Regions from separate parts of the Leptodesmis sp. genome, predicted to be linked through region 2. Evidence: predicted binding sites of a transcription regulator. Region 2 holds the regulator's gene; the other holds the start of a gene.
The links. Region 2 encodes NtcA, which controls nitrogen genes in cyanobacteria. Its sites were predicted from a motif close to TTTGTANNNNNNNNTACAAA; they were not measured.
Positions count from the first base shown of each region.

Region 1: a site for NtcA is predicted at 12,666-12,685, ahead of ACUVQO_RS02360 (ammonium transporter). Genes of this name have one in related genera too.

Region 1 is NZ_JBRAGO010000006.1:7,347-23,724, forward strand. Features, by position in the region: gene ACUVQO_RS02305 (IMS domain-containing protein) at 1-1,110, opposite strand, end outside; gene pdhA (pyruvate dehydrogenase (acetyl-transferring) E1 component subunit alpha) at 1,341-2,372, shown strand; gene ACUVQO_RS02315 (RNA recognition motif domain-containing protein) at 2,843-3,304, shown strand; gene ACUVQO_RS02320 (DUF3082 domain-containing protein) at 3,528-3,893, opposite strand; gene ACUVQO_RS02325 (DUF2301 domain-containing membrane protein) at 4,089-4,730, opposite strand; gene ACUVQO_RS02330 (SAM hydrolase/SAM-dependent halogenase family protein) at 4,745-5,575, opposite strand; gene pirA (arginine synthesis PII-interacting regulator PirA) at 5,691-5,849, shown strand; gene ACUVQO_RS02340 (SagB/ThcOx family dehydrogenase) at 5,941-7,479, opposite strand; gene ACUVQO_RS02345 (GDSL-type esterase/lipase family protein) at 7,543-8,364, opposite strand; partial or broken gene ACUVQO_RS02350 (ammonium transporter) at 8,861-9,985, opposite strand; gene ACUVQO_RS02355 (hypothetical protein) at 10,088-10,366, opposite strand; gene ACUVQO_RS02360 (ammonium transporter) at 10,871-12,385, opposite strand; gene ACUVQO_RS02365 (polysaccharide deacetylase family protein) at 12,936-14,981, shown strand; gene ACUVQO_RS02370 (hypothetical protein) at 15,710-16,195, shown strand; gene ACUVQO_RS02375 (hypothetical protein) at 16,277-16,378, shown strand, end outside.
Region 2 is NZ_JBRAGO010000011.1:33,739-50,116, forward strand. Features, by position in the region: gene ACUVQO_RS04065 (chromate transporter) at 1-501, shown strand, start outside; gene fabI (enoyl-ACP reductase FabI) at 559-1,335, opposite strand; gene ntcA (global nitrogen regulator NtcA) at 1,728-2,399, shown strand; gene ACUVQO_RS04080 (DUF3084 domain-containing protein) at 2,519-3,859, shown strand; gene corA (magnesium/cobalt transporter CorA) at 3,891-5,102, shown strand; gene ACUVQO_RS04090 (hypothetical protein) at 5,099-5,896, shown strand; RNA gene rnpB (RNase P RNA component class A) at 6,031-6,480, shown strand; gene ACUVQO_RS04100 (aspartate kinase) at 6,586-8,418, shown strand; gene ACUVQO_RS04105 (hypothetical protein) at 8,628-9,242, shown strand; gene ACUVQO_RS04110 (hypothetical protein) at 9,239-9,571, shown strand; gene ACUVQO_RS04115 (hypothetical protein) at 9,568-9,780, opposite strand; gene ACUVQO_RS04120 (M48 family metalloprotease) at 10,005-10,859, shown strand; gene ACUVQO_RS04125 (IS5 family transposase) at 11,135-11,950, shown strand; partial or broken gene ACUVQO_RS04130 (transposase) at 12,116-12,433, opposite strand; gene cbiD (cobalt-precorrin-5B (C(1))-methyltransferase CbiD) at 12,632-13,720, opposite strand; gene ACUVQO_RS04140 (cobalt-precorrin-6A reductase) at 13,936-14,700, shown strand; gene cbiE (precorrin-6y C5,15-methyltransferase (decarboxylating) subunit CbiE) at 14,792-16,000, opposite strand; tRNA gene ACUVQO_RS04150 (tRNA-Lys) at 16,095-16,166, shown strand; cobalamin riboswitch at 16,304-16,378, shown strand, end outside.

The DNA.
Region 1 (16,378 bases), on a different contig from region 2:
AAATGCGATCGAGTCTTGTTCTTGGCTTTGCTCTAACATCTGGCTGGCTTGCTCTGTTTGGCCCAGCAACAGGGAGCAAACCGCCTGCTCCAGATGCACATCCTGTCCACTTAATCGAGACAGGTACTGTTTTGCCCGATACACCAGTTCCGGTTGGCGAGTGGCGAATCCCCTTGCCAGAGTAGCATACACCGCTAAATAGGTAGCTACAGCAGAAGGACGATTCGCTTCCTGCTCAAACAATAGTTGCTGCTCTTCCGCTGTTAGATAAGACCGGATTTGTTGAATGAACCGCAAGAAATCATCTACATTCAGCCCAGATTGGTCGCTTTCACTGCCATCAATGCCCTGCCGTTCATTGAGCATTTCTTCCAGCAGATCCATCCCACGCTGCCGTTCTTCTACCTGATCTTCTGAAGCAGCTAACAGTTCTAAAATTCGGTAGGGTCGTAGCCGACAAAGATCAGACTGAATTTCACCCCGAACTCCCACAAACAGCCCTTCCCGCAGCAATAACTGTCGTCCGGTTTCGAGGGCTTCAGCTGCATTTTCGTACTGACCTTGCTGCCACTGTTCCCGGCCCAATTCCAGACAGGCGAGAGCTACAGTCAGCACAATGTCCGAAAAGACGATATTAGGATCTCCGTAGTCCCCATCTCGCAAGCTGGCACTCCCACCCGTAAGAAAAGGACGGCCCAGTTTTAGTACCAACTCATATTCCCCTAATTCCTGCAGGATCAGTAGGGCACCAATGAACTGGTCTTCATCAATTTCAATACTGGGGGTATGGGGATCAATCAGCGTCCCATTTTCGGAGAGCAACGGCGCTGAACCTGAACCCCTAAAGCCCGGTGCTTCTACATTAGATGATGCCGATGGAAGATCATAGGTCTTAGCTAGAAAACTGGCATCATACTGTTGCCGCTGCTTAGGATCAGACAGGGCAGCATACGCCTGATCCAGAAGTTTTTTGCGAGCTGAAATTGCCGCCTCTGAATATTCTCGTCGGGGCAACTGTAACGTGCGATCGCGGTGAGCCTGTCGCAATTGTTCACTGGTTGCCTGAATCGGTAAACCCAGGATTCGGTAATAGTCGAGCGGAATACGCACAGTACACTTCCCCAACGGTAAGAAGTAAGGTTAAGCTATGGTATCGTCTTGTGACGACCTGTCAAGGTTATCATTAGGCAATCCTGAATTCAGAGGCAACCTGAATCAGCAGTTGCTTGGCTAAGTTGCTTGACAGAGTGGAACTTTACACAAGGATAAGCAAAAACTTTCAGTCAGCAACATAAATTCTAGGAAAAATCAGTTGAAAAGTCTGAGGTTAAGACAAGTCAATGGTTCAAGAGAGAACAGTCCCAGTTTTTCAGGCCACTACTGCCAGCATCACCAGAAAAGAAGGGTTGTTGCTCTATGAGGACATGGTTTTAGGGCGCTTCTTTGAAGATAAGTGTGCCGAGATGTATTACCGGGGCAAGATGTTCGGGTTTGTCCATCTGTATAACGGCCAGGAGGCGATCTCAACAGGTGTCATTAAAGCCATGCGTCCCGGTGAAGATTACGTTTGCAGCACTTATCGAGATCACGTTCACGCCCTCAGTGCTGGAGTTCCAGCCCGTAATGTGATGGCCGAATTATTTGGCAAAGCCACCGGATGCAGTAAGGGTCGGGGCGGTTCAATGCACTTATTTTCCGCTGAACATAATTTGTTAGGGGGATTTGCGTTTATTGGTGAAGGCATTCCCGTGGCAACTGGAGCGGCATTCCAGACCCGTTATCGGCGAGAGGTGATGGGTGATGAGTGTGCTGATCAGGTGACGGCTTGCTTCTTTGGGGATGGCACCACAAATAATGGGCAGTTTTTTGAGTGTTTAAATATGGCAGCCCTGTGGAAACTTCCCATCATCTTTGTAGTGGAAAATAATAAGTGGGCGATCGGGATGGCTCATGAACGGGCCACATCCCAACCAGAAATTTACCAGAAGGCATCTGTCTTTAATATGCCGGGAGTCGAAGTAGATGGGATGGATGTGCTGGCCGTGCGTAATGTCGCCAAAGAGGCAGTAGCCCGCGCCAGAGTTGGAGAAGGACCAACCCTGATCGAATGTCTAACCTACCGCTTCCGGGGGCATTCCCTGGCTGATCCAGATGAACTGCGATCAAAGGAGGAGAAAGACCTCTGGTTTGCCCGTGACCCCCTCAAGAAATTTGCGGCTTATCTGCTAGAGCAGAACTTGGCCAAGGAGACTGACTTGAAGGAGATCGAAAACAAGGTACAGGCGATCGTGGATGACGCTGTGCAGTTTGCCCTGGAAAGTCCTGAACCCAGTCCAGATGAACTATACAAGTATGTGTTTGCTGAGGACTGAAAAATTGTCAGCTTCTCATTCTGTTGTTACAATTTGTAATACTGATTCCTGAAGAACTGCAAGCTAAACCTGGGGCAAGTTTGAAATGTCGATCCTGTCTGAAGATATAATTTGCCATTGTCTATAGCAGCGCTCTACAGACCGTGATACCTTAATGGATGGCGCAAATACTTCAAAGCTGGAATGTCAGAGCCAGGTGTTCAACTTTCATCATCCAGAAATGAAGTGATTGAGCACAATGCTTTTGGCTTTATCGAGTTACTGTCCCCACTCAACTTTTAGACTTTCGGTGAAACCAGGTTGTTCACAGAAGGATACAGCTAATTTTTGGGTAACTGGCGTACAGTTAACGCAGGCAGGAGGGAAAGAACAGGTACGTCTTCAGTTCAGATACACACTCAGCCATTGCAGCCAAAGCTACTGAAGTAAGAGTTTTTTGAAGTTGAATCACAGTCTGGAGGTTTCTTTCCATGTCCGTTCGTCTGTATGTTGGTAATTTGCCAGAAGAGTTGAGTCGCCAGGAGTTAGAGGCAGTTTTTGCCGAAGCAGGCGATACCATTTCGACCAAAATCATTACAGACCGAAAAACGAATAAATGCCGTGGTTTTGGTTTTGTGACAGTCAAAAGCGATGAGGAGGCAGATGCTTTTATCGAAAAGTTCAATGGCTCTGTTGTCAAAGACAACCCCATTAAAATCGAGAAAGCATTACCCCGCACTAAGGAAAAAGGAGATGAGCAATCTCAAGCTAATGCTCCTGCCAGTAACACAGGCAGTGGAAAACGCAAGGGTGGCAATAGCAACAAGTCTCGTAAGAGCGGTGGTGCTGCGGCTTCAGGCTCAGATTTAGAGAATGTGCAACCTGATCCTCGCTGGGCACAAGAGCTAGAAAAATTGAAGCAACTTTTAGCTGCTCAAACAACCAACTCTTAGCGATCGCGGACTATCACCATGGCCCCCAAGGCTGTGATCATCCACTTTGAGGTCAGTGACCTCTACTAAGGCCTTGCTTGAGCACAATCGGATTTGATGCTAACTCTTAAAAACTAGCCTTAACAACATTGAAGACTGCAAATCATCCTGCAGTCTTCTGGTTTATTGAAAGAAAGTACTCGCCCATTCAACAAGCGGCTTGCCCGCCAAAATTACAGATCAATTAATTGCCCGTTCTCGGTTCTACTTTTTGCCGAAACTGGCGAATCGTCAGTTGAACAGCCAGAGCCAACAGCCCCAGGGTAGCTAGACTAAACACCCCCATGCCAAGAGTCGTTAGACCAATAACCAGAGTACGAACAGCGGCGGAGATGCGCTGAACTGCCAGATTAGTGGATTGAATTTTATGCATGGCAAACGATAGGGCGATCGCATGGGTCGTTAAATACATCCCAAAAGCAAAGCTCCCCGATAACGTTGCCCCAATCAAACAGCGTAAAGGCGTTACCTGCTTCAGGGTTATTGAGGCTGAAGATGTATCTGTTTCAGAAGTTGGGGCTGAGTTAGCTGCCTGGGGTAGGTTGCTCATAAATTTCGCTCGCAATCACACCTTTTAACTATGACCGATAAACGGTTTCCGTGAAAGATCGGGCAGGGAGAATTCTAGACTTATGGGGAGTATCCAGATTCTCTAGGGATGTTTCGACGAAACGTCTCTGGAGAAAACGGTAGCCTCTGCATCAGGAATGGCAAATTCTATCGGGGCGGCTGTCCCAAAATGTCTCTATTGCTTTTGTTTCAGGTAAGCAAATATGCTTTTATCTCCAATATCTGGAGGGATGGGTTGGATCGCCTTACGCAGAGCAAATACGACAAACAGTCCGGCCCCTATCGCCAATAAAACTCGCTCTACAGGCAAAGAGAGCCAACCCAGCAAATGACCAAGGAGCAAAACAGGAATTAAAGGAGTGAGGAGTTTGGTTTCCAGGCGATCGAAACAGAAGGCTTCTTTGAAGAAAATCCCGGTCAACGCCGCGAAGACAAAGCCCACGCCGAAAATTGTTAAAGGATAGTTGTAAACGGTTAAAGCGAAAGGGGCCGGACTCCCATGCGCGATCGCCAAAGAAGCCACTACACCGATTCCCCAAAACACCTGCAGCACTCGATGAAGCAACTTCATATAAATGTGAATTGTCCATAGACTGACTCCCAACCCTAAACAAAAGCCGGAGTAAAGCCAGCTCAAAATGTGCGGGTGACTATCTAGCTTTTCTGACCCCAGAACCAGCCCAGTACCAATCACAAAGCAACCAGCCGCCAGTACCAAACCGCTGCGGTAAACAATGACTTCCCAGCGATCTCGCTCCGTAATTGTAAATTCTCCAAACTGTCCTTGATAAATCCCTGGCTCTAAGGATGATGTCATTGTCAATCTCCTTACTAATCTCCTTGTGAAGAATGTGGGTGATGCAAAATCACTTGCACGGCATCTCCAATCCCCAGGTTTAACACCGATTGAGCGTGTCCCTGGTTCACTGCAATTTCCACCCAGGAGTGACTTCCCACAAAAGCCAGTAACTCTCCGGGGGCACTATCACTATAGGTTTTTCTGCCCGGAACTGTAACATCCTTCACTGCGGCATACCAGGTTTGTCCATTCACTTCGCTGGCCGGGATATTAGTGACTAAATTACCAAAGTGATCCACAGCTTGAATGCAACCCGTGAGAGTATGTTTCGTTCGTTGTGGGGTTAGGGAATGGAGCATCACCAACGAGTCAACCGCGATCGTCGTACCTAACTTCTGCAAAGGCACCCCACTAGCCAAATGAGCACCGACTGGAGCAAAAATATCCCGGCCATGAAAGGTCGAACTGGGAGTAGCCGTCCACCAGTACTGAGACTCGGTTAGCTCCACAGCTTCTAGGACTGGATACTGGCTCAATACCCCACTGAATAAGCCATTATCTGGCCCTACTAAGAATCCCATGGGGGCATTTGGATCTGAGCCAAAGGCTACCGCAATCGGACGTCGATCGCTGCCCACGCCTGGATCGACAACGGCTACGTGTACCGTTCTAGCAGGGAAATAGGGCATAGCGGTCATCAGGGCAAACCGAGCCAGATGAATATTTTGGGGCGGGATGTGATGAGTCAAATCAATTACCGTCAAAGAGCGGTTGACCTGAGCAATGATCCCTTTCATCACTCCCACATAAGGATCGCTCAGCCCAAAGTCTGTTAATAGCGTTAATATCTCACTGTGGCTCATTTGGCCCTCAACTTGTCGATCATCGTGACATTTCAGTAACAAAAACTACCGTTTTTGCCTGAAATGCTAGGATAGAAAAAATAGCAAATGCACAAGCAAGGCGAAGGAAAAGTCCATGTTGAACAAAAAGCGTCAAGGAAATTTAACAAACATCTCTGAAACTCATCGTAGTAATTTACAGAAGAATCTACAGCGCCGTCTTGAAATAGCAAGAGCGAAGGGAGACGAGAGTCTGGTTCGTCAATTGGAAGCAGAAGCAAACTACATCGGCTAATTACAGGTTCCCTTCACCTGGCTAAATTCTTGAGTTCGAATAGATGTGAGCGCATTTGTGCCTCAGCTAGCAGTAGCTGGGGCATTTGTTTTTAAGGGGTTTGGGGTCTGCCCAAAGTCGTGATGTAGAGAACAGCTTCATCAATGGGAATGCCCAGGACTTCATTCACCTGATCATCATAAAAGCCGCCAATACCACTCACTCCCAGTCCTAAGTGGATGGCTGCCAGGTTGAGCCGCTGTCCCAGGTGTCCGGCATCCATATGCAGGTAGCGATAGACACGATCGCCATACGCTGCAACAGCCGTCTTTAAATCGGCAGTATGAAATAGCACCACAGCGGCATCCCGGCCCAGATCCTGACCCAGGCAGAGGAAATGTAACTCTTTCCGGAAGTTTTTAAAGCGGATCTGCCGGAGTTCCTGGGCTTTTGGAGCATAGTAATAGCACCCTTCTTCTAACCCCTCCACAGACGATACAACGATAAAGGTTTCCACCAGGCTAAGGTCAAAATAATCCGGGTTGCCATCCAATCCCTGCTCAACATAGTGATGGGATTGATAGGTGAAATCCAGCAACTGATTCAGTTCTGTCAGGGTTATAGCATCTCCGGTATAAGACCGGGTAGAACGCCGCCTCAGCATGGTATTTTCCAAGCCAGTCAGCCCCTTACCCCAGTTGATGGGGGTCACTACGGTAGAGACCTTAGTACAAAACGGAAAGTTATATTTATCGGTTCGCTGCCCTTCCACGGGAGGTAGTTTCCAGTTCACTTTGGCATTCGTATCAAACGGGATCTGAGTGACCTTATGAAAATACGCCAGCAGTTGATCGTCGGAAATGGATGGGAAAGAGGTCTGGGTAGGGGCCGAAATAATGGTTTTAGCTAATGGGAGATTTTGTCGCACCTCCAATAGATTAGCCAGCGGCACAACAGAGATCGCCCCCTCCTGTTCTGGATCAAGATAAAGCAGTTGATCCACAGCCTCATCCATAAAACTGCCAATTAAGTGGGGGCGATAGTCATTAATGGCACAGGCCAGTTCTATGTTGCCTAACAAGTGACCTGTATCGAGAAAAATCCGACGGTAGGCTCGCGCCTGATAGCGCCATGCCGATCGGAAAAATACAGCAGTCACCACTAAAGCCAGTTGAGTATTGTCCAGAATGGGATGCCAAAAACAGGCCGTTTGCAGTTTTGTCCAGACATCATTGTCCCAAAAGTGAATCAACGAATGCGTCCGCACCTGATAGTTATATAAACCCGCAGGTAAAAGTGGCGTTCCGCGGGAAATGAGGTATACTTCCGCTGGATACAAGCCGCCTGCTGAAGGAGCCGCCCGCAAGTAGTGGGGTTCCCCCACGGTAGGGATCATGCCTGTCAATCCGTAGCTAAAAAATAGAATTTGAGAGAGGCGTTTCCACCAACTCCCAACCGGATCGCTAGCAAATTTATCCAGCTTTTCAGTTAAAAACGGTTTTAGATCGTAGGAAACCCCTATTTTGTATTCCTTAAAAGGAACGGGCTGTTGAGTCCAGTCTAGTGGTTTGCTTTTAGCGTTAATGGTTTTGGGGTCGTACTTGGTGCGTTCGTGATAGTGTTGAGCGAGCGAGGTTGGCAGTTCCGGCATAGGAATTCGGAATAACTGGTCTCCGCTTCAATCTTGACACTCTCTGCTGAAAAAGTGTTATTTCTATAGAGAGGGGATATCAGCTTGAGGCGGACTATCAGGAATTTTCTCCAGTTGCGATTTCCAAGCCTGATATCCTGCCAGACTCAAGTGCAGTCCATCAGTTGTGAACCTGTCCTGCAGATTTCCCTGACTATCGACAAATAGGGGATGCAAATCCAGAAATTCAGCTCCTTCTTCCTGTGCCACAATCGCCAATCGTTGATTTAGCGTCCGAATCATCGTGTTAGATAGGTACGGCAACCGCTCTACCCAAACAGGTGGTTTTTGCGGTTCGCTGGCATTAACCGAAGAAAGAGCCGCATATTGTTTCAAGGTACGATCGCCGCCGTGAGGCAGAATTGACTGCATCACGATTCTGGTTGTGGGATGAGCCTGTTTTAGATAGCGCACAATTTCCCGCTGGTTAGCCAACACGGTTTCATCGCTAACTCCCCGAATCAAATCGTTAATACCAATCATGAGAAAAATAATCCGGGGCCTGGTTTTGTCCAACAGCTTGATGCGCTTCAACACTCCATAAGAGGTTTCACCAGAAATCCCTTGATTTAACCAGGTGCGATCGGTCGGTAACAGATGGCTGGGAAACCACAAGCTTAAAGAATCTCCTAGAAGAATATTCAAGCGATCGGGACGCTGATCGGCCATAACAGTAGCCTCTCGTTCCAGCACACTAACCCATTGTTGATAGGTCAGTTGATGCCGTGGTCCCAGTCCAGATTCGATTGTTGCTACCTGCGGACGATCTACCGGCACTGCATTCACCGGGGACAAAGCGGTAGAGCTATCGCGTTGCAGTGGTATATAAATACCAACAAAAGCCAATCCACCTGCCACACTAACGGGGATGGCCCACCTGAAAACAGTAACCAAACGCCTCTTAAACACGTGAAGCAGATTCAAGACAATGCCTCTGATTGTAGAAGCGATCTCATTTAAGGGTGCTGTCATTTAGCCAAACCAGCCAAAAATTTGAAATAGCTTAATATGCGATCGATCCAGGAGATGTCAGAAAATTTCCAGGAAAGGGATCAGTCTTGTACAAGCACAGCGTTTAAACGCTAACTTTCACCTTTTAGTACAAGGGAACTGTCTCATGCTATACCCATACAATTTGCGGGGATCAACTTTTGCAGAAATTGCCTAAGAGGGCGTTTAAAGAGTATCCGGCAGTTAAAACCGCGACTCCGCACTTACCCAGTCTGCCGACGCAGACCCAATACAATCAAGATTTTCAGTAACCTGCGTTGGTAGGTTTTCTCCGGATAGCCGCGACTTGAGTCGCCAGAGTGACAAAGAGCCAGGCTTTTAAAGCATCCTCTTAGTCAGAAAGTTTAGTGGCAAATGTGATTTCACCAGCCAGACTTTCACCGTAGGCTTCTTCACCATGCTCGTGAATATCCAGCCCTTCTTCCTCAAATTGAGGATTGACCCGCAGATCGGTGAACAAGCTAACAATCTTCAAGATCACAAAGGTTCCTACCGCTGCAATGACATAGGCAACCAACACCGCAACAACTTGGATCAGTACCTGGCCAGGGTTACCAGACAGTAAACCATCGGCACCTAATCCATTGACCACTTTGGTAGTAAAAACACCTGTCAAAATGGCTCCGATCGTTCCTCCTACGCCGTGAATTGGGAAGGTATCTAACGAATCGTCAAACTGGAGCTTAGCTTTGATATTGACGGCAGCAAAACAGCAGAGGGAAGTTACTGCACCAATGAAGATAGCCGCAATGGGAGTGACAAAGCCAGCGGCTGGTGTAATCCCTACCAGGCCCGCTACAAATCCACTACCAATACCAACAGCGGTTGGCTTGCCTTTGGTAAACCATTCCACCAGCATCCAGGCCAAACCTGCGGCTGAAGTAGCTACAGTGGTAGCAACAAAGGCTACCGTTGCCAAGGGAACTGCTGATGGATCTCTACCAATCCCGATCGCACTTCCCCCGTTAAAGCCAAACCAGCCAAACCACAACATTCCTACCCCCAGCAGTACGTAGGGGACATTGTGGGGAAGGATCGGCTTAACGGTGAAATCTTTACGAGGGCCGAGCATCCAGGCCGCCACGAGAGCTGAGACACCAGAACTGATGTGAACAACGGTTCCGCCAGCAAAGTCCAATGCACCGATGTAGCCCAACCACCCTCTGCCCCAGACCATGTGAGCCATCGGGCAATAGATGAAGGTAGACCAGAGTAGCAGGAAGCCAACGTAGGCTTTGAAGCTCATCCGCTCCGCGATCGCACCCGACACCAGCGCTACTGTAATAATGGCAAACATCATCTGGTAAGCCATAAAGAGTTGGTGGGGGATGGAAGTAGCATAAACCGGATCAGGAGTGTAACCAACCCCGTTCAGTCCTAGCCAACTGAGGCTACCAATAAAGCTACCAATCCCGGTATCCCAGTTTTTGTCGTTTAAGGCAATGTGAGAAAAACTAAGGCTGTAACCTCACAAAATCCAGGTGACGCCCACGATCGCCATCGACACAAAGCTCATCATCATCATGTTGAGCACATTGCGCGATCGCACCAGGCCACCCTAGAAAAAGGCCAGCCCCGGAGTCATGAACAGCACCAGGGCTGTAGAAATCAGCATCCAGGCTGTGTCTCCCGTATTGATCGCATCGTAGGGACTTTTCCCACCTGCCGGGGTTTGGGCTGAGGCTACTTCTGCCATCGGCCCCCCTAGCAGACTCAAAATGGTTAGAATTAGAATTGGGATACAAAACGTAACACCCAACTTAAGCAGCGATCGCTCTCCCATCCTGGTACTGCCAGTTTCATTCAGGCAGGTACAGAACTGCCCAAATGAGGACAACCACTGATAAAAGCCAGAACCTCGTCTTTTCTGGCTCCTAAGCCTCTTTTTGTATTTAAGTTTAGCCATCGTTCACCGAAAATCCTCGCAAAAAAGTTTCCGTCAAGCAGACTGGGCAGTACAGCAGCCAAGATAAAGCAGCATAAACAAGCAACGCTGCACCATAGCCCTATCGCCAGCGTTAGAAATGTTGAGGGTCTGGAGTTTTGTCATCCTTAGACTGACTCTATAGAGTCAGGTAGCCATCAGCTATTGTTTACCTCAATGATTCATTGAGGTTGATTTTGATTCTATTGGCCATCAGGAGTTGTATCGTATGTTACAAAGCCTTTTGTGCCCATGTTGAGTTTTTTCCAGGCAAAAAATATTAGCAGTGACTCCGTAGGATTGCGATAAATTTCTCTTAGAAGAAAGGGGTTGGTATTTTGATACCAACTCCTTTCTTCTGTATCGCTTGCGTTCCGGCGACAACTCGCCCACAGGAATCCTGGAGCAGCCTAGATGCTATTCTCCAGAACTGGAAGCCATTGAGCTGGACGGCATGACATCGCCAATCGTGCCAGTGCTTTCCTTGACGAAGCCAGCATAGGCTTCCATCCCATGTTCGCCGATGTCCAGCCCCAGGATTTCTTCTTCCTTGGTAACCCGGATTCCCATGGTCGACTTCAGAATGAACCAGAAGATGGCAGAGGCTGCAACGGTGAAGCCACCGACCGTGATACTACCCAGGAACTGAATCCAAAGCTGATTAATCCCGCCACCATAAAACAGTCCGACTGGGCCACCTTTGTAGAACTGGTCTCCAGCCGCAAATAGCCCTACCGCCAGAGTGCCCCAAAAGCCGTTAACTAGGTGAACAGAAATGGCCCCAACAGGGTCATCAATCTTGAGTCTGTCAAAGAAGCCAACCGCAAACACGATCGCAACCCCACTAACAATCCCGATAACGGCGGCTGATACGGCATTAATGTAAGCACAAGGGGCGGTTACGGCAACCAGCCCAGCCAGCAGCCCGTTGATCACCATTGAAAGATCAGGCTTACCCAAAACAGTCCAGGCAGTAATGGTGGCGGCAATACAGCCAAAGGCCGCAGCGGTGTTGGTGGTCAGAGCAATGTGAGCGATCGCATTGGGATCAGCGGCCATTGTGGAGCCAGGGTTAAAGCCAAACCAGCCTAACCACAGAATTAAGCACCCCAGAGTGGCAATGCTCATGTTGTGAGCGGGCAGGGCATTAGGAGTACCATCGGCCCTGTATTTTCCAATCCGAGGACCAAGGATAGCAGCACCCATAAGTGCAGCCCAACCGCCAACCGCATGAACAACTGTAGAGCCAGCGAAATCCCAGAAGCCCATTTTGGCAAGCCAGCCCCCACCCCAGATCCAGTGACCTGTGATGGGATAGGAAATTCCCACCAGCAACAAACTGAAGACAAGAAAGTCTACGAACTTGATCCGTTCTGCAACAGCACCCGAAACGATCGTGGCGGCAGTTCCTGCGAACACCAACTGGAAGAAGAACTTTGCTCCCAGGGGTACCCCCGTCCAGTTGAGGGCACTGAAGATACCCTGATAGTCATCTCCCGTTGCAGGGCTATTATCAGCACCCGTTAAGAAGAAGCCCCCACTGACCCCGATGAAGCCATTACCATTGCTGAACATCAGACCAAAGCCGATCGCCCAGAAGGCAATAGTGGACAGTGCAAATACAATCAAATTCTTGGCCAGTACGTTCACCGCGTTTTTCTGACGGCACATGCCCGCTTCCAACATACAGAAGCCCGCGTTCATGAAAAACACCAGAAAGGCCGCAACCATGACCCACATGGTATCCATGCCGACCTTCAGTTCTTTGGCCATTTCAGCCACATCTTTCAACTTGGGCACAGGTTCAGAAATGGCAATAGCGGCATAGCCCCAGATAAGAACAATTAGTAGGGCGATCGGGATACATGCCTGGGCACTAGGAGACAGCTTTCTGGCATACCACTCCAGCGATCGCCAGGGAATAGCTTTCACAGGGATGTGCTGATGCTTCCTGATCGAAAGCATCCTACGGCTACGTTTAGACATCATTTTAGATTCCAGACGAATGAAAACAGGGGTGCAAAGAAGTTCTGCACGGAGAAGATCAGGAAACTGCTGAGGGATTGCATCAGCAGTTAGAAGTTTGAGGGTGTATTTACTCAGATGATTAGCAAGTCCGAAGTCTTTTTAAGTCATTGCAGATCAGGCTGGGGGAACCAAATTGAAGAGGTTAAATATTTCATTAAGATTGCACCAATTTCAGACCACCTTTTCTGTATTCTGCAATACAAAACCTTCTGTTTTTTTGCACTGAGACCCAATTGTCATCAGGAATCGAAAGGGAAATAAAGGTCCTATTGATTTTTGTCTATAATTTTCTGCTGTTTATTATTTTTACTTATATATAGTTTCCCTTGAATCTAAAACATTTATTTATAGATTCTGCTATTTATAGATTCTGCGAAAGTTAAAGGCAAAAAGACTGACAACTCCCTCATTATGGAGTAGATCTGTCTAAGAGATTCTGTAGGTTTCATTAACTATGCCAACTGTGCCTCAGGTGAGTGTCGGATCGCTCAGTCAAATTTTTAAGATTCGGCGTAGTTTCAAAGTCTTAGGACTGGTTCTCACCAGCACTCTATCTGCTACGTGCTGCGGGTTGGTAGAAGCACAGTTAGTCTACTCTCAAACCTCCTCTTATGGAGTATCTAACCAAGCTTACCCAACTCCCTATTCAGGGTCTGGACAGACGGTTCAAACTCCTTATGGCATACCCAGTCAGAGCGTAGAGTCTGGGCAAGCAAATCAAACTCCCTATGGGATGCCCAGTCAGAGCCACGGGTTTGACCCATCTACCAATCAGTTTGGAGAGCCGGATGTCAGCCCAACGGAGGATCCCACCCAATCCTATCCATCCTCAGAGGATGGCGTTTCATCGCCTCGCTCGGCTCCATTCACTGGTAACTGTGGAACGACAACGGTGGATAGCTCTGGTGGGTTTGCACAATTGGTTAGCAATGTTTCTCAGACGGCTAGTTGGGTCGAGCAACCCGCGATCGGCATGGGTGCATTGTTGGGACAGGTCGCTCCTCAGATAATGGCTTATTTAAATCCTGCTCCCTTGCCCGACATCAATCCCCTGGCACGGCAGGCCAAGGTACCCGTGATGATGTATCACGATATCCTGCCGCAAAAGCAGGTATTTTTTGATGTCACCCCGAAAGAGTTTGAAAGCCATTTAAAGCTGATTAAAAAGAAGGGATTAACGCCTATCAGCATGGATCAGCTCGTCACCCATTTAAGAACGGGTGCGCCCTTACCCCCCAAGCCCATTGTGCTTACCTTTGACGATGGCTACAAGGGTCATTACGACTACGTTTATCCGCTGCTCAAAAAGTATAACTATCCGGCGGTATTCGCCATTTATACTGCCAAAGTGGGTAAAAAAATGGGTCGCTCCAGTCTAACCTGGGAGCACCTGCGGGAAATGGCAAAAGATCCCCTGATCACGATCGCTTCTCATAGCGTGACGCATAAGGTGATGGATGGGATGTCTCCCAGGCAATTGGGGATTGAAACCCAACAGTCGAAACAAATTTTAGAATCCCAATTGGGAGTGCCTATTCGATATTTTGTCTATCCTGAAGGAAAATTTGATCAGGCGGCAATAGAAGCGGTAGAGGCAGCAGGTTATGCGGCTGCCCTGACAATGGATGATAACGACGAGCAACTGGCAGGACAGTCTAGGAACCTGTTTGCGATCGGACGCATTGGCCAGTCCCGCATGGAGGAAATGGTTGATATTGCCTGGGAAGGTCCACAAGCCGCTCCTATTAACCTTGGCTTCGATTTTGCTGCTCCGGTGCGTCGCCTTGATGCCACCATTGACAATACGCCCTTCATTTTCATTGCTGGCGGGCGACCCGTTACGATTCATGCCAATACGCGCGGCCAGGTTCCCGAAATTATTGCTGGAACCCCAGTCATCGCCGCTGTAGATGGAGGTTTCTTCTCTCTAGAAATGCTTGATTCTAATGAGATGTTGGGGCCAGTCTATAGTCAAAGTCATGGACAGTTTATTCCTGGTAAACGGGGTGAAATCCCATTTCTTAAAGAGCGACCACTGGTGTTAATTGGGCCAAGTGCAGTGAAGTTTATTCCCTTTGATCCCCAGAAGCACAATAGCTTAGAAGGGATTCAGGCTGAAATGCCAGAGGTCACGGATGCCTTTGTCGCTGCTGGCTGGTTGGTTGATCGTGGTCAACCCCAACCCCTGGAACGCTTTGGCAAACTCTACAGTGTCAACGAATTGCGTCACCGTGCCTTCTGGGGAATTAACCAGCAAGGACAACCGCAAATCGGGGTGTCCACTGAACCCATTGGTTCAGTGGATTTGGGCATAGCTCTGGCTAAAGCGGGCTTCCGGGATGCGGTCATGCTAGATTCGGGAGCAAGCACATCCTTAGCTTTTAAGGGCGCTTCTCTGGTTGGGTATACACCCCGCCCTGTTCCTCATGTTGTTGGATTAATTCCCCCGGGCGGCACAGCAGACACGGTTTGTCCGGTCGTTACGTCTAGTACCAGATAACAAGGCCAGCCATCGATTCTACTCTTTTAGGTAGAGTATCTATCTAACTCAGTGAATTACAGTCAGGGGTGAGTTAGTCAGTCTATTTTCCGTATAGGAAAAATATTGAGAGTACCGACTCAGAGAATTCTACAATTTTTGTAAAAATTTAATCCTGGAGATAAAATTTCGCTTAGTCACCCTGGCGACTGAAGTCGTGGCTATCCGGAGAAAACCTGCCAACGCAGGTTACTGAAAATCTTGATTGTATTGGGTCTGTGTCGGCAGACTGGGTGAGTGTAGTCGCGGTTTTAAACGCCAGATACTTTTCAAACGCCCTCTTAATTCAGATCCTTTGGTTGATTTGAAAACTTTATGAAAGAAACTGCCAGGAGGCCAATCTATAGAGCCAAGATAAACTCACTGACACTGGACTGGGGTGAATTTTCGACTTAATTTAGTTACCCTGATGAGTGCTGGTGACTAGGAATGTTGGTTTTAATAGGAAGCCTTAATGAGGTTACCTCAGGTTTGGCTGAGACAGGCAGTCCTGGATGTGAGGAGTTAAGAACATGGTGGGGAAGCGATCGAACTCATTTAGACTAAATAACCCTGATGGGTTGAATCCTGCAGAGGTAAGGGCGCAGTCTGGCCTGGAACCGCCTTTGTCGATCGAATCAGAAATTCCTGATCCACTTTCGGGTCCTGTTTCTCGACGTGAGATTAGGGTAGGGAAATGGTTGTGGTTGTTGATTGGTCTCAGTATCTGCTCTGTCTTTGGAGGAATTGGCGGACTAGCCTTCTGGTGGTTGACTACACCTCCTCCAACCGTTGACTGCAAAACTATCTCACCTCTATCTACTGATATGGATCGGCTCTACTGTGCCCAGCAGGCAGGCCGTTCCGGGGAGATATCTAAGATTCTGGCAGGGTTAGAACTGGTCAGCCAATGGGCTCCCGATCGCTCCCTATATTCAGAGGCACAGCGGTTAATTGCTGAGTGGTCTCATCCCATCCTGTTAGCGGCGCGCAAGAAGATAGAACAAAGTGATTTAAGAGGGGCTGTTGAGTTAGCCAGCCGGATTCCTCCTGGCAGTCCTCTTTATAAAGATGCACAGACCGAGATTGCTCAATGGAAAAAATATTGGCAACAAGGGGAGGCGATCGCAAGGGCAGCTCGAACCGCCATGCGAAGCCAGAATTGGATTCTGGCAGAGGAAAAATTGCTGATTTAAAGGACTTTAATTAAACCCGAAAGCCGCTTTTATCAACAGGCTCAGACGGCTTTAAAGAACTGGCAGGCTCAATTACAGGATTTGACGCTGTTACAATCGGCCTGGATTGTCGGTGAGGTGCCCACGCTGTTCACAAAACAGTTGGCCCAACTGCAAGCCCAGCAAATTGGTCGCGATCGCCCC
Region 2 (16,378 bases):
CTGTTCTTTCTCAAAATTGGGAGTGTGCTTTATGGCAGTGGCTATGTGTTGCTGGCCTTTTTGCAACAGGAGTTGGTGGAACGCAACCAGTGGCTCACCTCTCAACAGTTGTTGGATGCCGTGGCGATCGGCCAGATTACCCCTGGGCCTGTCTTCACTACGGCCACCTTTATTGGCTATTTGCTGGCTGGCAATGCGGGAGCGCTCGCCGGAACGATCGGTATTTTTCTGCCAGCATTTGTGCTGGTGGGAGCGGTCTATCCCTGGGTACTCAGGTTGCGTCAGTCTTCCTGGGCCAGTAACTTCCTGGATGGCCTGAATGCAGTTTCTTTGGGACTGATGGCCGGAATTACCTATACCCTGGGACGAGCCGCCTTAGTGGATGGATTAACTCTGGTTGTGGCTATTTTGAGTGCGATCGCCGTATTTCGTTTCAAAATTAGCTCCGTCTGGTTAGTCTTGGCCGGAGGAGCGATCGGGTTGGCATCTCATCTGTTGTGACGACCTGGAAGTCGGGATTTTCAAACTCGACTTCCAGAAACCCGATTTCTATAGCACTCAGGCCATACCTAAAATTTCGTATCCCGCATCGACATAAATAATCTGGCCGGTGATGCCGCTAGATAGATCGCTACAAAGAAAGGCAGCGGTGTTGCCCACTTCAGTTTGAGTGACAGTACGGCGCAGGGGAGCTACTTCTTCCACGCGGCGAATCATATCGAGAATGCCACCGACGGCAGACGAGGCGAGCGTTCGAATGGGGCCAGCGGAGATACCATTCACCCGGATATTTTGCGGGCCAAGGTCAGCCGCCAGATAACGTACACTCATTTCCAGTCCGGCTTTGGCAATGCCCATCAGGTTGTAGTTGGGAATCACGCGCACACCTCCCAGGTAAGTGAGGGTAACAACGCTGCCACCTTGCGTCATTAACGGTTTGGCGGCTCCGCAGAGTTTCACCAGGGAATAGGTACTGACATCGAGAGCCGTGGCAAATCCCTGACGCGAGATGTCTGAAAAACTGCCCGTTAAATCTTCCTTGTTGGCAAAGGCGAGGCAGTGGATCAAAATGTCTAGTCGGCCCCATTTGTCCTTAATCGTATCAAAGATGTCCTGAATTTGAGTGTCATCCTGCACGTTGCAAGGCAGGAATAGACTGGGTTGGACGGGTTCTACCAATTCGGCAATTTTTTTCACCCGCCGTTCTTCGTCTGGTAAGTAGGTGATTCCAATGTTCGCTCCGGCCTTATGCAATTGCTGGGCGATCCCCCAAGCGATCGAGCGGTTGTTAGCGATCCCCGTTACGAGGGCATTTTTTCCTGTCAAGTCCAGCATAGATACCTAGTGTTAAGTTAGGAGCCATTAAGAGAATACTCAAAGATGGGACACAACGGTCAAACCAATCGTTTTCGGTTAATATACTGTTAATCTTGAGGTATTTAGCTTCTGTCAGGCAGTAGGGCTACTCCTGAACCTCTGGCAGCGCGATCGCTAACTGCCTGACCTTGACAGCAAACGCTTTACTCTGGTTACGGCTCAAGTTGCGTATGATCCGCCTCAGCCTTGAACATTAAGGGTTCTAGTCGTTTGAAAAGCAGCCAAAAAGCTGAAATCTGTAACAAGGAGCACAAAAAACGGCACTGGAGTAAGTTTAAGTATTCTAAACTACAGAGTTTTATTAAACGAGTCAACAGTTGTGAGCAATAGGACGCTCCGAGTAGGGGATCATGGTTGTGACGCAAGATAAACCATTGGCATCGGTATTCCGTCAGATGGGAGGTGGAGCTTTTCCGCCAGTCGTCGAAGCCTTTGAGCGTGGAAAGACGATCTTTTTTCCGGGTGATCCAGCGGAACGGGTCTATTTTCTCCAAAAGGGAGCGGTGAAACTGTCACGGGTTTATGAGGCTGGGGAAGAGATTACTGTAGCTCTGCTCCGGGAAAATAGTGTGTTTGGGGTGTTGTCTCTGATTACAGGGCATCGCTCGGATCGCTTTTATCACGCTGTAGCGTTTACGCCCGTCGAGTTGCTGTCTGTTCCCATTGAGCAGGTGGAAAAATCGCTGAAAGACAATCCGGAGCTTTCCATGTTACTGTTGCAGGGGTTGTCGTCCCGGATTTTACAAACCGAGATGATGATCGAAACGCTAGCTCACCGGGATATGGGATCTCGCCTGGTTAGCTTTTTGCTGATCCTGTGCCGCGATTTTGGGATTCCCACTAAGGAGGGCATCACGATCGACCTCAAGTTATCTCATCAGGCAATCGCAGAAGCAATCGGCTCTACCCGCGTTACCGTTACCCGCCTTCTGGGCGATCTCCGTCAGGACAATATGATCTCCATCCACAAAAAGAAAATCACAGTCCATAATCCAGTAACCTTAAGTCAGCAGTTTACTTAGTTGTTCCCCTTCGCTCCCCATTTCATGTTCAAACCAACTGAATTCACAGTAGGGTAGGCTGTAGATACACTGCCCCAGACTGGATGTTTTGTCAGGTGCAGCAGGTGTTGGGAGCGTAAATGTCCAGCGGGCTAATTCTAATTCTGGCGATTTTAGTCTTAGGTGGAGTGATTGCCACGATCGGCGATCGCATTGGCACCAGGGTGGGCAAAGCTCGCCTCAGTTTGTTTAACCTGCGCCCTCGGAGAACGGCAACGCTGATAACGATCCTGACAGGAACGGTCGTCGCCGCTTCTACACTGGGAATTCTGTTGGGCTTCAGCGGCCCCTTGAGAACGGGCATCTTTGAACTGGAATCGATTCAACGGCGACTGAGAAAAACACGAGGTGAGCTGGATACGGCTAGAGGACAACTGGATGCAGTCAACAACCAGAAGCGGCAGATCGAAACGGAACTGAATCAGGCACGGTCTCAGCGACAGACGGCGGAGAAGCAACTCCAGGAAACTAATCAATCTCTGCAGAGTGCGATCGTGGAGCGTAACAAAGCTACCTCCAGTCGTCTGCAAACCCAGGCTGAGCTTGAGCGCAACCAGCGACAACTGGCGACTGTCTCCGATCAGGTGCTACGGTTTCGAGCGGATATTGAGCAACTGAAGGCCGAACGCCTGCGGGTAATTGCGGAAGGGGAGGAAGAAATTAAAGCCAAAAATGCCGTGATTCGGGAGCGAGAGGAACAACTGAAGAGCCTGGAAGCTCAGCAGGATTATCTGGTACAGGAAATTGCCCGCTTGGAACGGGAAGCAGAGGGACTGCGGCGGGGCAATGTGGCTGTTCAGCGCGGACAGGTACTGGCTTCAGCCGTCGTGCGGATTGTAGATCCAGCAATGGCTCAGGTGGCAGTAGATCAACTCTTACGAGAAGCGAACCGCAATGCTATCCAACTGGCGCGACCAGGCACGCAGGAACAGCAACAAATCATTCAAATTACCAAAGCCGAAGTTGAACAACTGGTGAGGCAGATTGATAATGGTCGGGACTATCTCGTGCGGATTTCTTCGGCAGCGAACTACTTGATCGGGGAAGCTCCTATTCAAGTGTTTGCAGAAGCGATTCTTAACCAGGTGGTGTTCCAGCCTGGGGACGTAGTGGCTGCTACCTCCCTGAATCCTGCTACGATGAGCGATGCCCAAATTCAGCAACGGATTAATCTCTTACTGGCTGCGGCGGGGTTTCGGGCACAACGGTTGGGAATTGTGGCCGATACGGTACAGATTGGCCGGGTGCAGAATCTGATCGCTTTTATCGAGAAAATTCGAGAGTACAATCAGATGATTGAACTCCGCGCTGTGGCGGCAGAAAAAACCTTTACATCTGGCCCTTTGAAAGTTGAATTTGTGGCGGCTGACAATGGCAAAGTCTTACTGCGATCGCAGGACAGATCGCAACCACAGAACTAATTCAAACCTGACAACTTTGAGGTGAATCAGTATGGTGGACAATCGCCCACGCTCCTTTAGTGTGCCAGTGGTGAACAGCGAACTGGATGAGGACGAATCCTACGTGGATTATTTTTATGACAATCCAGGAGATGTTCCTGGCACCCTCGATATTGATCCTGAGGCACCCCCTCCCATCATCGTGCTGATTGATTATAACGAAGCTCACGCGACGCGGCAGGAATTAGAAACTCCAGAAGAAATTACTCCCTATCTAGACAGTACATCTGTTTCCTGGGTGGATGTGAAAGGCTTAGGGAGTGAAGAGATTTTGCAACGCCTAGGTGATGTCTTCTCCTTACATCCTCTGGTGCTGGAAGATGTGGTGAATGTGCCTCAGCGGCCTAAAGTGGAAGAACACGACGATCAGCTGTTAATCATTGCCCGAATGGTGACACTGCGGGATGATGGCAAAAGTTTTGAAAGCGAGCAGGTGAGTTTTATCCTGGGCAAACATTACTTGCTCAGCGTGCAAGAGGAACCCCGATATGACTGTTTTGGCCCGATCCGTGATCGGATCCGTACCAGTAAAGGAGCAATTCGGAAAAATGGCCCCGACTACCTTGCTTATGCTCTGATCGACTCCATCATTGATGGTTTCTTTCCCGTATTGGAGGTCTACGGGGAGCAACTGGAAGAACTGGAAGACGAAGTGGTTGAAAGCCCAACCCGCCAGACCTTGCAGAAAATCCACGATCTGAAACGGGAACTGCTAACCCTGCGACGAGCCATCTGGCCTCAGCGGGATGCCATCAACTCCCTGATTCGAGATGGCAGTCATCTGATTAGCGATGAAGTCAGGATCTACCTGCGAGATTGTTATGATCACACAGTGCAAGTTCTGGACATGGTGGAAACCTACCGCGAGCTGGCTTCCAGTTTGATGGATGTATATTTATCCTCCGTAGGTAATAAAATGAATGAAGTCATGAAATTTCTGACTGTCATGTCCTCTATCTTTATCCCCCTCACCTTCGTTGCCGGAGTTTATGGCATGAACTTCAACCCGGAGAAATCGCCCTTCAATATGCCAGAACTGAACTGGTATTGGGGATATCCAGTGTGTCTTGCGGTGATGTTTGGCATTGCCACTGCCCTGATTGGTTTCTTCCGTCAAAAAGGTTGGTTTGAAAACTTTTCCAGCCTTCAGGGCAGTCCTGCTGTCTCTGCGAAAAGGATTGTCTTTCCACTAGGTCGCCGATGATGTTGCTCGACCCGACTCTATGGATGATTTATTTGGTCTGTTGCGAGGACGAAAAGCAGGCCAAATGGATACTGTTGGAACTTCCCGATGCTATTTTATTAACGACTTATCTGGTTCTGATTGGTGTTGCTCTATTTAAAATAGCTAACAGCTTTAATGATGAATATACCGTCAAGTTAGATGAAGACTATCTCAAAACGCAACTAGAGAATCAGCAATTGCAAGATATAATTGGCATCAGTTGTAATTTTGATAAACGATATGAAATGAATAAAAAAGAGAAAGATAATATTGATAAATTTAAACAATTTAGTATCGATATTGAGAATAAATCCAGTACTCATTCTATTTATGTTGATTGGGATTATTGTGCATTAACGAATTTAATGGGGCGATCGCGCCGAGTGACCCGCCTCGTACCGGGCAGCACCCTGGATCTGTTTCAAATTCAACCCTTTAGTAGCATTGCTCCAAAAACCACCTTAAAAGAAACCATTACTGCTGAGGATGTCCTGAAACGTAACGAATCTAAAGATTCCCCTGTCGCGTTGAAGATAGAAGTCGATAAACCCCTGCTGGACTTTAATGCGCTAAAAACGAGCAAAAAAGCTGCTGAAAAACGGCGATTTGTTCGTTTTGTCGAACAAGTGGATTCCCTGGAGATCTTTTTAGATCTGGCCCTTCGTTTCATCGGGCCAACGTCCCTGATAGATGGCGATCGTACCCAAATTCGCTGCCGCCTGGAACTAAAAAAACTACCCTGGAAAGCTGGCTTGCCGTGGAATCCAAAGTAGGGGAGTTGAGAGTTGAAAGTTCAGAGTTTTGAGTAAATTCCACGCTAAAAGCCATCTTTCTCCTGCCTGATTGCGATTACCACTTCCCAATCCCCATTTCCTGATCCCCATTCCCGATTAAACTGAAATTGAGAAGAGTAGGCGAGACGGTTGCGGATTGTGCCAACAGTCCGAGGAAAGTCCGGGCTTCCGAAAGACCAAACCTGCTGGGTAACGCCCAGTGCGAGCGATCGTGAGGATAGTGCCACAGAAACATACCGCCAAAACCAGGGACTCGGGACTAGGAATGGGGGACTTGGGACTCCCCTAAGACCTAGCACCTAGGACCTAGGACCTAGTTAGGTAAGGGTGCAAAGGTGCGGTAAGAGCGCACCAGCAGCATCGAGAGGTGCTGGCTCGGTAAACCCCGGTTGGAAGCAAGGCCGCAGGAGCAACGGTTGGTCTTTTCCCCGCTCCGGTAAGGATGTACTGCATCTTTACGAGTCCGCTTGAGGCATCTGGTAACAGATGATCCAGATAGATAACCGTCCCCTGGTTGCACCGCAATTGGGAGAACAGAACCCGGCTTACGTCCTGCTCTTCTCACATTAAAGGTTTAACGGTCGAGAGGCTGATCTTGAGGTTTAATGAATACTGATTAATGATACCTGGAGTTGAGCAGGCTCATATATTGGGTTGGTGAAGCGGCTATGGCATTAGTAGTTCAGAAGTATGGGGGTACGTCAGTTGGTACGGTGGAGCGGATTCAGGCCGTGGCTCAGCGAGTTAAACGTACTGTAGAGGCTGGCAATGCTGTAGTAGTGGTGGTATCAGCGATGGGCAAAACCACCGATGGCCTGGTTAAACTGGCAAGTGAAATTTCCGCTAACCCCAGCCGTCGGGAAATGGATATGCTGCTGTCTACTGGGGAGCAGGTGTCAATCGCTCTCCTGAGTATGGCCTTACAGGAATTGGGACAGCCCGCTATTTCACTCACAGGTGCTCAGGTAGGAATTGTCACGGAGGCGGAGTATAGTCGTGCCCGGATCCTGCGGATTGAAACTGATCGCCTGAATCGTCACCTGGCGCAGGGAGAAGTAGTCGTTGTAGCAGGATTTCAGGGAATTAGCAGTACCGATGACCTGGAGATCACGACTTTAGGACGGGGTGGATCAGATACGTCAGCGGTAGCTCTGGCTGCAGCCCTCCATGCCGATTACTGCGAAATTTATACCGATGTGCCGGGAATTCTGACTACAGATCCACGCTTGGTGCCAGATGCCCAATTAATGGCTGAAATTACCAGTGATGAAATGCTGGAACTGGCGAGCCTGGGAGCAAAAGTGTTGCATCCTCGCGCCGTGGAAATTGCCCGTAATTTTGGTGTGCCGCTGGTGGTGCGCTCCAGTTGGACGGAGGATCCGGGAACCTGGGTGATTTCCCACGCGCCGAGTGGACGATCGCTGGAAGGGTTGGAACTGACCCGTGCCGTGGATGCCGTGGAATTTGATACCGATCAGGCAAAAGTTTCTCTGCTGCGTGTTCCCGATCGTCCCGGTGTCGCCGCCCGCTTGTTTGGCGAGATTGCCACCCAGGATTTGAATGTAGACCTGATTATTCAATCCATCCATGAGGGCAATTCCAATGACATTGCCTTCACCGTGGCCAAAGACTCTTTGAACCGGGCGGAAGCGGTTGCCAATGCCATTATTCCCGCTCTGTATGGTGGAGTTCCAGTGGCGACGGATGCAGAAGTGATGGTCGAGCAGCAAATTGCCAAAGTTTCGATCTCGGGCGCAGGCATGATTGGCCGCCCCGGTGTGGCCGCGCAAATGTTCTCCACCCTGGCCGCAGCAGGAGTGAATATCCGCATGATTTCTACCTCAGAGGTGAAAGTCAGTTGTGTGATTGCTGAGGAAGATTGTGATCGGGCGATCTCCGCCCTCTGTCTGGCCTTCGATGTCAATACTTCTCCCGTTGATCAAGAGGCTGCCCCCATCCAAAATCCAAAATCCAAAATCCAAAATTCCCCCCTCCCTCCCGTTCGCGGTGTAGCCCTGGATCAAAAGCAAGCACGTTTGGCAATTCGTCATGTCCCCGATCGACCAGGGATGGCGGCTCGGATTTTCCAACTGCTGGCCGATCATAATGTCAGTGTAGACATGATCATTCAATCCCAGCGATGCCGCTTAGCCAACGGTGAAACCACTCGTGACATTGCCTTTACTGTTGCCCAAATGGATGCGGAATCTGCGCGTCAGGCTATTGTAGCTGCGTCTCCTGATTTAGGATGCGGTGAGGTCGTGGTGGATCCGGCGATCGCCAAAGTCAGCATTGTAGGGGCAGGGATGGTGAACCAACCCGGAGTGGCCGCGCGGATGTTTGCGGCGCTCGCCCAGCATCAAATCAATATTCAAATGATTTCGACCTCTGAGATTAAGGTCAGTTGCGTCGTGGCTGAAGCGGATGGAGTGAAGGCGTTACAAGTCATTCACGATGCCTTTGAACTCTCTGGCAACCAAAAAATTCGAGTGCCTGCTTAGCTTGCAGCAACTCTCTGACAAATAAAAATTAATGCTGAATTACTTCTGTTGCAGTACCTAAAGGATTTCTTTGGCATTTCTTTTCGTTTGCTTGTTTAAGTCGCTTTTAGGGAAGCTTAATTTTTAGGTGTGTACTTATTTCATCAAGAGTTATGCCTAATCCTGAGTCTGATTCTGGCGATTGAGAGACTTTTCCTGCGCTGGTAAAATTGTGGGGAAAGCGGTATGTCCAGAACTTATTAAGTTACTCCCATGTGCTGAGTAACCGCGATCGCGATCGATTCAGTGAAGTTTCTTCTCTGGAAGGACGGGCACAAACGGCCGCAAAATTGCTGAAGTCTCTTAACTTTGCCAGTGCTCAGGTGTGGAGTAAAACAGAATCTCTATTAACTGCAGAGGTACAACGGCATAGGATCAATCCCCACTATATTGACCCCTGGCAAATTGCCCGCGACTCTCATCGACTGTTTGAAAAAGTATTAGAGGTCTACCATCAAGGCAAGGCACCTCAAAGTCTGGCGACCGTCATTGGCCCAGAGTGTGGTCGAGTTCGCAAATCAGTATCAACTCCTGACCCTCGCACCCTAGGACTTGTGAGTATGCAAGTTCACTATACTGGGCAAAAATTACTGGAGCCACTTTCTGATGCTGAGCGGATTCTGATTGAGGACTACTTTAAGGTACTCGATGATCATCTGTATATGCCTCTGCAGCGGGCTTATGAAGTGGCTGCCAATCATTCTGAACATTCTGCCCCCCTTGCTGCGTGCAAGCCCTGCTGCCTCAGAGTGGTCGCATTGCCCAGGAAGTATGTCAGAAAGTGATTCAAGATGTAGGTAACTACCAGTCCTTCAGCGGTTTTCTATCGTCCTCTGCAGTGCAGGTCTCCAGCATTCGAGATGTGGAAATGTTTGAGATTTATCTCTGCGTTTGCACCCTGGAAAATAGCATTGCTGCCTTTCAGGAAGAACTGTTTCTATTATGTGTGATGCTCTATCCGCCCCTGAAAGTGAAATGGTGGCTGGTACGCTCTCTGGTCGAGCTACTGGAACAAGCGATGAATCAGTGTCTGGAGCCTCACCAAGTCGAACTCTTCCAACCCTACCTGGACTCAATGCAGCAACTCTTTACCATTGAAGTACTGGGCAATTAATCGGCATCGAAATCAATAGACTTGTTGCAAATTGGAAAAAACGTCAGATGGGCAAAGGGATTGTGGACTGTTCCTACCTCTACTTGCAAATCAACAGATTTCAAGGCTTGAAATGGTTGCGATCGCGATCCAAGTACCATATCAATTCCATGGGCCGCAATGGCGATCGCAGATGGATCAACTCTTATCTTTCCACTCTCAACTCTCAATTTTTAACCCCCGCCCTCCCGTACCATTCTAGTCAAGTTTTCTTCCCTTCCGATAGGAGACAAGCGATTGAGATAATAACAGTAAAGAAAATTAACCTTGTCTAAGTTCAGAACCGTAGTTTTTCTGATAGGAAAATGACCGTTCTCTAGCTGGACTTGGTTTACATGAATTTCTACGATTGTAGAAGTCTCTAATACCGGACTGTTGATCAGGAGAAAAGGGTATGAATCAAATCAAAACGGTTGCCCTGTTAGCCCTCTTAACAAGTTTGTTGGTGTTGCTTGGAGGCGCGATCGGGGGCAAAACGGGCCTGTTAAGCGGGTTGATTCTGGGAGCAGTGATGAATTTAGGCTCCTGGTTTTTCTCAGACAAAATTGCTCTAGCTGCCTATAATGCTCAACCTGTGAGTCCGACTGAAGCCCCTGACCTCTATCGGATGGTGGAGAGACTGGCGCAAAAAGCGGGAATCCCAACCCCTGCTGTTTATATCATCCCCACTCCGTCTGCCAATGCTTTTGCTACGGGAAGAGATCCCCAACATGCGGCTGTGGCTGTGACTCAAGGCATTTTGCAAATGATGCCAGCGGATGAGTTGGAAGGGGTGATTGCCCACGAACTGAGCCACATTCTTCACCGGGATACGCTGACTCAGGCGGTAGCGGCCACAATCGGAGGAGCCATTTCTTACCTGGCTCAAATGGCTTACTGGTTTGGAGCATTTGCTGGCAACGATCGCGATCGGCCTAACCCGATCGCCTTGTTGTTGATGACAATTCTGGCTCCGATCGCAGCGACAGTGATCCAGATGACCATTTCTCGCACTCGTGAATTTGAAGCTGATGCGGGAGCGGCAAGATTGACTGGTAATCCTCGTGGGTTAGCAAATGCGCTGCAACGGTTGGAAATGGGTGCCCGTCAGTTACCGATGGAAGGTAATCCTGCCTTTTCACCGCTGCTGATTATCAATTCCATGTCTGGACAGGCGTTTGCTAACTTATTCTCAACCCATCCTTCCACAGAAGCCCGAATTGAACGATTAATGCGCCTGGAACAGGATATGGGTGGCTCTAGTTTTTAGTCTGGATAATTCACGAAGTAGCAAAAGAGGGATGAGAAAAGAGCTTGAAACCCAATAGAATCAAGCCCTTTCCGGCATACTCCCTATTGCCCCAAATCCACAACAACCGGAGAAAGCGTCCTCGAATGGTGACAAACACTAATCTGGCACCATTGCATTCAGTAACGCTTGCCGCTAAGGCTGAACTAAGAGCTGATTTCTTAAGAGAATCTAAAGCTAATGGGGTATTAGCGGATCGTGTTTTTAGGCTAGAGCTGTAGCCCAGCGTAGGAATTATGAGCCAGCTTCTCACCGTTGCCAACCCCACCCGAAAACTCTACCCTAGCGACATGAGTGACGCCGAATGGGCTCTGATAGAGCCCAAGTTACCCGCACCGAAAGGGTTTGGACATCCTCGCGAGGTTGACCTGAGGGAGATTCTCAACGCGATCTTCTACGTGCAGCGCAGTGGCTACCCATGGGAAATGCTCCCCCATGACTTTCCCCCGCATAGCACCGTATACAAGTACTTCTGCAAATGGCAACGGCGAGGGATTTGGCAGGCTCTACACGACGACCTGCGAGCAGACATCAGAGCAGGCATGCATCGAAACCCAGACCCTAGCGTCGTTATCGCTGACTCGCAATCGGTGAAAACGACAGAAAAAAAGGGGGCGGTCTACGGCTTCGACGGTGGCAAAAAGGTTAAGGGCCGTAAGCGCCATATCGTCGTCGATTCCCAAGGTTTCGTCCTCGGTGTGCTCGTGACCGAAGCTAATATGTCAGAATGCTTAGGCGCTGTTGTGATCTTCGATAATGTACGGGAACGGCTGTCGAAACTGGAAGGAGGCTATGGGGATCAGGGCTATTCTGGCGAGCACTTTGCCCGAGCGATTCGGGAGGTCTGTGGCGAGCAGGTACGGGTTGAGGTGATTAAACGAAACGCCAAGGAATTTGAGGTACTCCCGAAGCGCTGGATTGTGGAGCGGACATTTGGCTGGTTGAATCGCTATCGACGGTTGAGCAAGGATTACGAGGTCTACACCGAGCTCCGTGAAGCGATGATCTATGGTGCGCTCATTCGCCTCATGGTGAAGTGGGCTGCGGCTTAAGGTTTACTTTAGAAATCAGCTCTGATCTTCAAGTTCAATGAGTCTAATTGCTCCGCGAGCTTATCCTGTAATCCAAAAGATAATTTAAAGTAATTGTGAGGATACCAGGCATTCGCCAGCATCTTGATCACAAGCTCTTTAAGGCTAACAGAAGACAGAACATCAAACTGTCGTCGCATCCGGCACCGCATCCTCGATGCCGAGCCCCAGAAATCGCATGAACGACAGCCGGTCATTCACCTGGTACTCCAGTTCATCGTCACTGATGTTGTACAGCTGCTGCAATATCAGCATCTTGAACATCATCACCACATCGACTGGTTTGCGACCGGCTTTGCTCTTACGAGGTTTGTCATAAATCTTTTCCAGGATTGGTCGAAAGGTTTCCTAAGGGACTAGTTGATTGAGCTGAGTTAGACTGCCTCTTTTCTCTTTGAGCTTTTCCTGACGATCTTCGAAGTCCCAGAATCCTGCTTGCCCCATGAGTATTCTTTGCTGTCAACTCTTATGATGATCTCATGCTAAGACTGATTTTGGCAATTTTTCGAGGTGCCCTTATCAAATAAATTATCTTGAATAGGCTGTACTTCCTATGCGTTCCATAATCTCATTGTGATGCATATCTGCGAGTGATTTTCAGGGTGAAATAATCTGTATCTGAAAGCAGTGACAGTTTAGAGATTACTTCGGCATCCAAGAATTGATGAATTGAGTAGCGATCGCATCCTGGGCAATCACCTGTCCCTTTCGATTAAATAAAACAGTACCGACTGTGAGAGCGACATTCCCATACTTCTTCACATAAGCCTGCGCTTTCTGAGAAATGGTTGTGGCTAATGCCTGAAATACCTTGTCTGCCAAATCGATCGCAACTAAACTTTGATAGGCTGCATCTGCCGTTTTGGATGCTAAAACAGCTTCTATTGCAGATAAGCTGCCTCCCGTCCTGGCGACTGCGGCGCTGATAATTTCTACCTTGGCATCCGCAAGATGACTGGAGGTATTGAAAATGCCCCCTGCCAGCTTTACCAATTTACCTTGGTAGCCCACCAGCAGCACGGATTCTGCCCCCCGTAACCCTGCTTCGACCAGCAATGCCCCAATCCAGTTGCCTGTTTGAACAACGGCGGTTTCTGGAAAACCCATTTGTTGGGCAACATGGATGCCATGACTGCCAATACAAAAAACTAAATGGGTGTGAAATTTCACTTTTGTTTGCAGAATCTGACGCAAATCCTCCAAGTGATCTTCGGCAGAAAGGGGCTTGGAAATGCCACTTGTTCCCAACAGTGACAGTCCTTCCAGCACACCAAAGGCTTCGTTAGAGGTGCGTTGAGCCAGTTGCCGACCTTCGGGCATAACAAGGGTCACCGTGACGGTTTGATCGGCAGGAATCAAGGGCAGCAGGTTTGCTTCAAATAAACGGCGAGCATACCGATAAATGGCCGGCTCACCGGATGGCGTTTTGCCAACGCCCTCTCCAGCTTCTAGAATCAGTGGTTCTGCTTGGCGGGGCAAAAGTTTGACCCACGCCCAAACCGGGGTGTTGCGAGTTAGGTCTAAATTATCGCCAGGGTCGCTGATGGTAATTGCCAGAGCACTGTTGCGGTCTAAACGGGCGATTTGCTGGATGGGAATGATGGCTTCGTCGGGTAATATATCCAGGGTGATGGTTTGCAGGGGTTCGGGGTTACTGCATTGAAGATGAACTAAGGCGGCTTTAGCAGCTGCGACAGCGAAAACGGGAAGGGTGTAGCCGGAACGTGCCATTGAGGTTGGAAACTGAAGACTATCGAGAGTGGAGATGGAAACCATTCTTACTCCCTTTTTACAGCAACAGGTGCCAACTGGGAACTCCCAGAGCAGTCTCGCAGCGTTGCCATGGGCAAATTGCGCAATAGCCCGGTTCTCGAAGGCATGAGATGGAAATTGCGGTCTGGTACTTCAGGCGATAAGGTTAGACAGAAAAGACAGTGGGGTGGGGCATGGGCAATCGCAAGCGAGTGCTAATCTTGGGTGGAACCGGGGATGCAACAGCATTAGCGGCTCAAGCTGCCACAATCGCTGGAGTAGAAGTCATCACATCGCTGGCAGGTCGAACTCAGTATCCGCTAGTAACCTCTGAAAACACCCGCATTGGTGGATTTGGGGGAGTGGCAGGACTCACACATTACTTGCAAGAACAGCAGATTGATGGGTTGATTGATGCCACTCACCCCTTTGCAGCTCAAATTTCATGCCATGCTGCTGCCGCTGCCGCTGCGGTGGGCATTCCCCACTTAATGTTGATTCGCCCAGCCTGGGAGCGAACAGAGGGAGATGATTGGATTGAAGTGGACAGTCATGAAGCTGCTGCTGCAAAGTTACCGAAACTTGCTCAACGAATCTTTCTAACGATCGGGCGGCAAGAACTCGCTGCCTTTGCCCATCTGCAAGATCTTTGGTTCCTGATGCGAATGATTGATCCGCCTCTGCTCAATGCCGCTGTACCCCCCGGAAAGCTCCTGCTGGAACGGGGACCGTTTTCACTTGACAATGAGCGATCGCTGTTGCAACAGTACGAGATTGGGGCGATCGTTAGTAAAAACAGTGGTGGAAATGCCACCTATGCCAAAATTATTGCCGCACGGGAGTTAGGAATTCCGGTTGTGATGATCCAGCGTCCACCCATTCCACCAGGAGACATCGTTGCAGATATAGAGAGTGCTTTGTCGTGGCTCAAAAATATGTTGTCGCGATTCGATAAATAGTTAGCTAATATGCCCTATCACCCGCTGCAACTAACCTCAAACTTAGATGGTGAACCTTTCACTTCATAGACTATATTTTCAGCCTCGTGGTTTATCCTTTTACCACAGCCCACTGTGTCACAGGTGCCATTGCTTTCCAGCCCAGGAATTTTCCAACAGGTTCCGTCCGCTGAATGGCAATGCGGGTCAGGGTTCCGCCCAACTTGCCTTGCCACTGAAAGAGTATGTGTTCGCTCTCGACTGTAACCGCATTGGCAACCAAGCGACCACCGGAACGAAGCGCTTTCCAGCAGGTCTCCAACAAATCTGGTGTGGTGAGTCCACCGCCAATGAAAATGGCATCCGGTTCTGGTAAATCTTTGAGGACGTTTGGGGCCGCCCCAACCACAATTTGCAGATGGGGAACGCCTAAAGCTGTTGCGTTATCGGCAATGTATTGCAGACGATCGGGGTGTTGTTCAATGGCGATCGCACGACACCGGCGATCGCTGCGTAGCCATTCAATAGCGATCGAACCACAGCCTGCTCCTACATCCCATAACAGTTGTCCGGGTAATGGCGCAAGGGTAGATAGTGTGATCGCGCGAACTTCTCGTTTGGTTAATTGTCCGTCGTGGCGGTAGGTAGTGTCGGGAATGCCGGGAAGGCGGTGGGCATGGGGAGTTGGGAGCGGGGAGTGGGCGTGAATGGCAATAGTGTTGAGATCGGCAAGGTCGGTGATCGTCCAGTCGGAGGCAATGCCTTCAGTGATCCGTTCGTGAATGCCGCCCATGCGTTCTAGAACTGTGATTTGACTGTCGCCATAGCCCTGTTGGGTTAGCAGTTGAGCGACCGTGCTGGGGGTCGTTTTGTCGGCACTGAGGAGCAAAATCTTGGCACCAGGGTAAAGCACAGCGTTTAAGAGAGCCAGATCGCGCCCACAGAGACTGAGGGTTTCCACCTCGGTGAGCGACCAACCCAGACGGGCACAGGCGAGGCTAAAGGCAGATGGAGCGGGAACAATCATCATTTCCGTGATGGGGATGTGGCGGCTCAGGGTTACGCCAATGCCATAACACATCGGATCACCACTAGCCAGTATACAGACCGACTGACCCCGACGCTGAGTGATCTGCTGTACCGAGTCTGCGATTGGGGAAGTCCAGAGTAGCTTTTCGCGTTTATCCTCTGAAGGTAATAGGGCAAGATGGCGTTCTCCACCGACGATCAGAGTGGCTTGAGCCAGGAGCGATCGTCCTACTGGACTGACTCCGGCTAGCCCATCCTCGCCAATCCCTACGATTGATAGCCACTTTTGCATCACATCACTCCTTAATATTCCGCAATAGAGGACTAGGCTTTTTACTTGCTAATCGCTGAGTTATGAGCCTACAAAGTCGGCTAAAATTTTTGACGGGTGACTAGCGCAATGGCAGTGCATTGGACTCTTAATTCGCTGGTTTTGGGTTCGAATCCCAGGTCATCCATTTAATCAAAACATTAACGAGGCTTTTCTGTAGATGGGTTGCACGGGGTTTGCTCCATATCCGCCTTGCCAAAAAGCCGAAAAGCTCCAGCGAATTAAGAAAAATTTGAGAATTAGAGTTCTGTTTCTTCAGTGTGCTATATTACATGGGCTTGAGGCTGGGAAAGTCCGGTGCGATTTCGGTACTGTGCCGCAACTGTAATGCGATTTTAG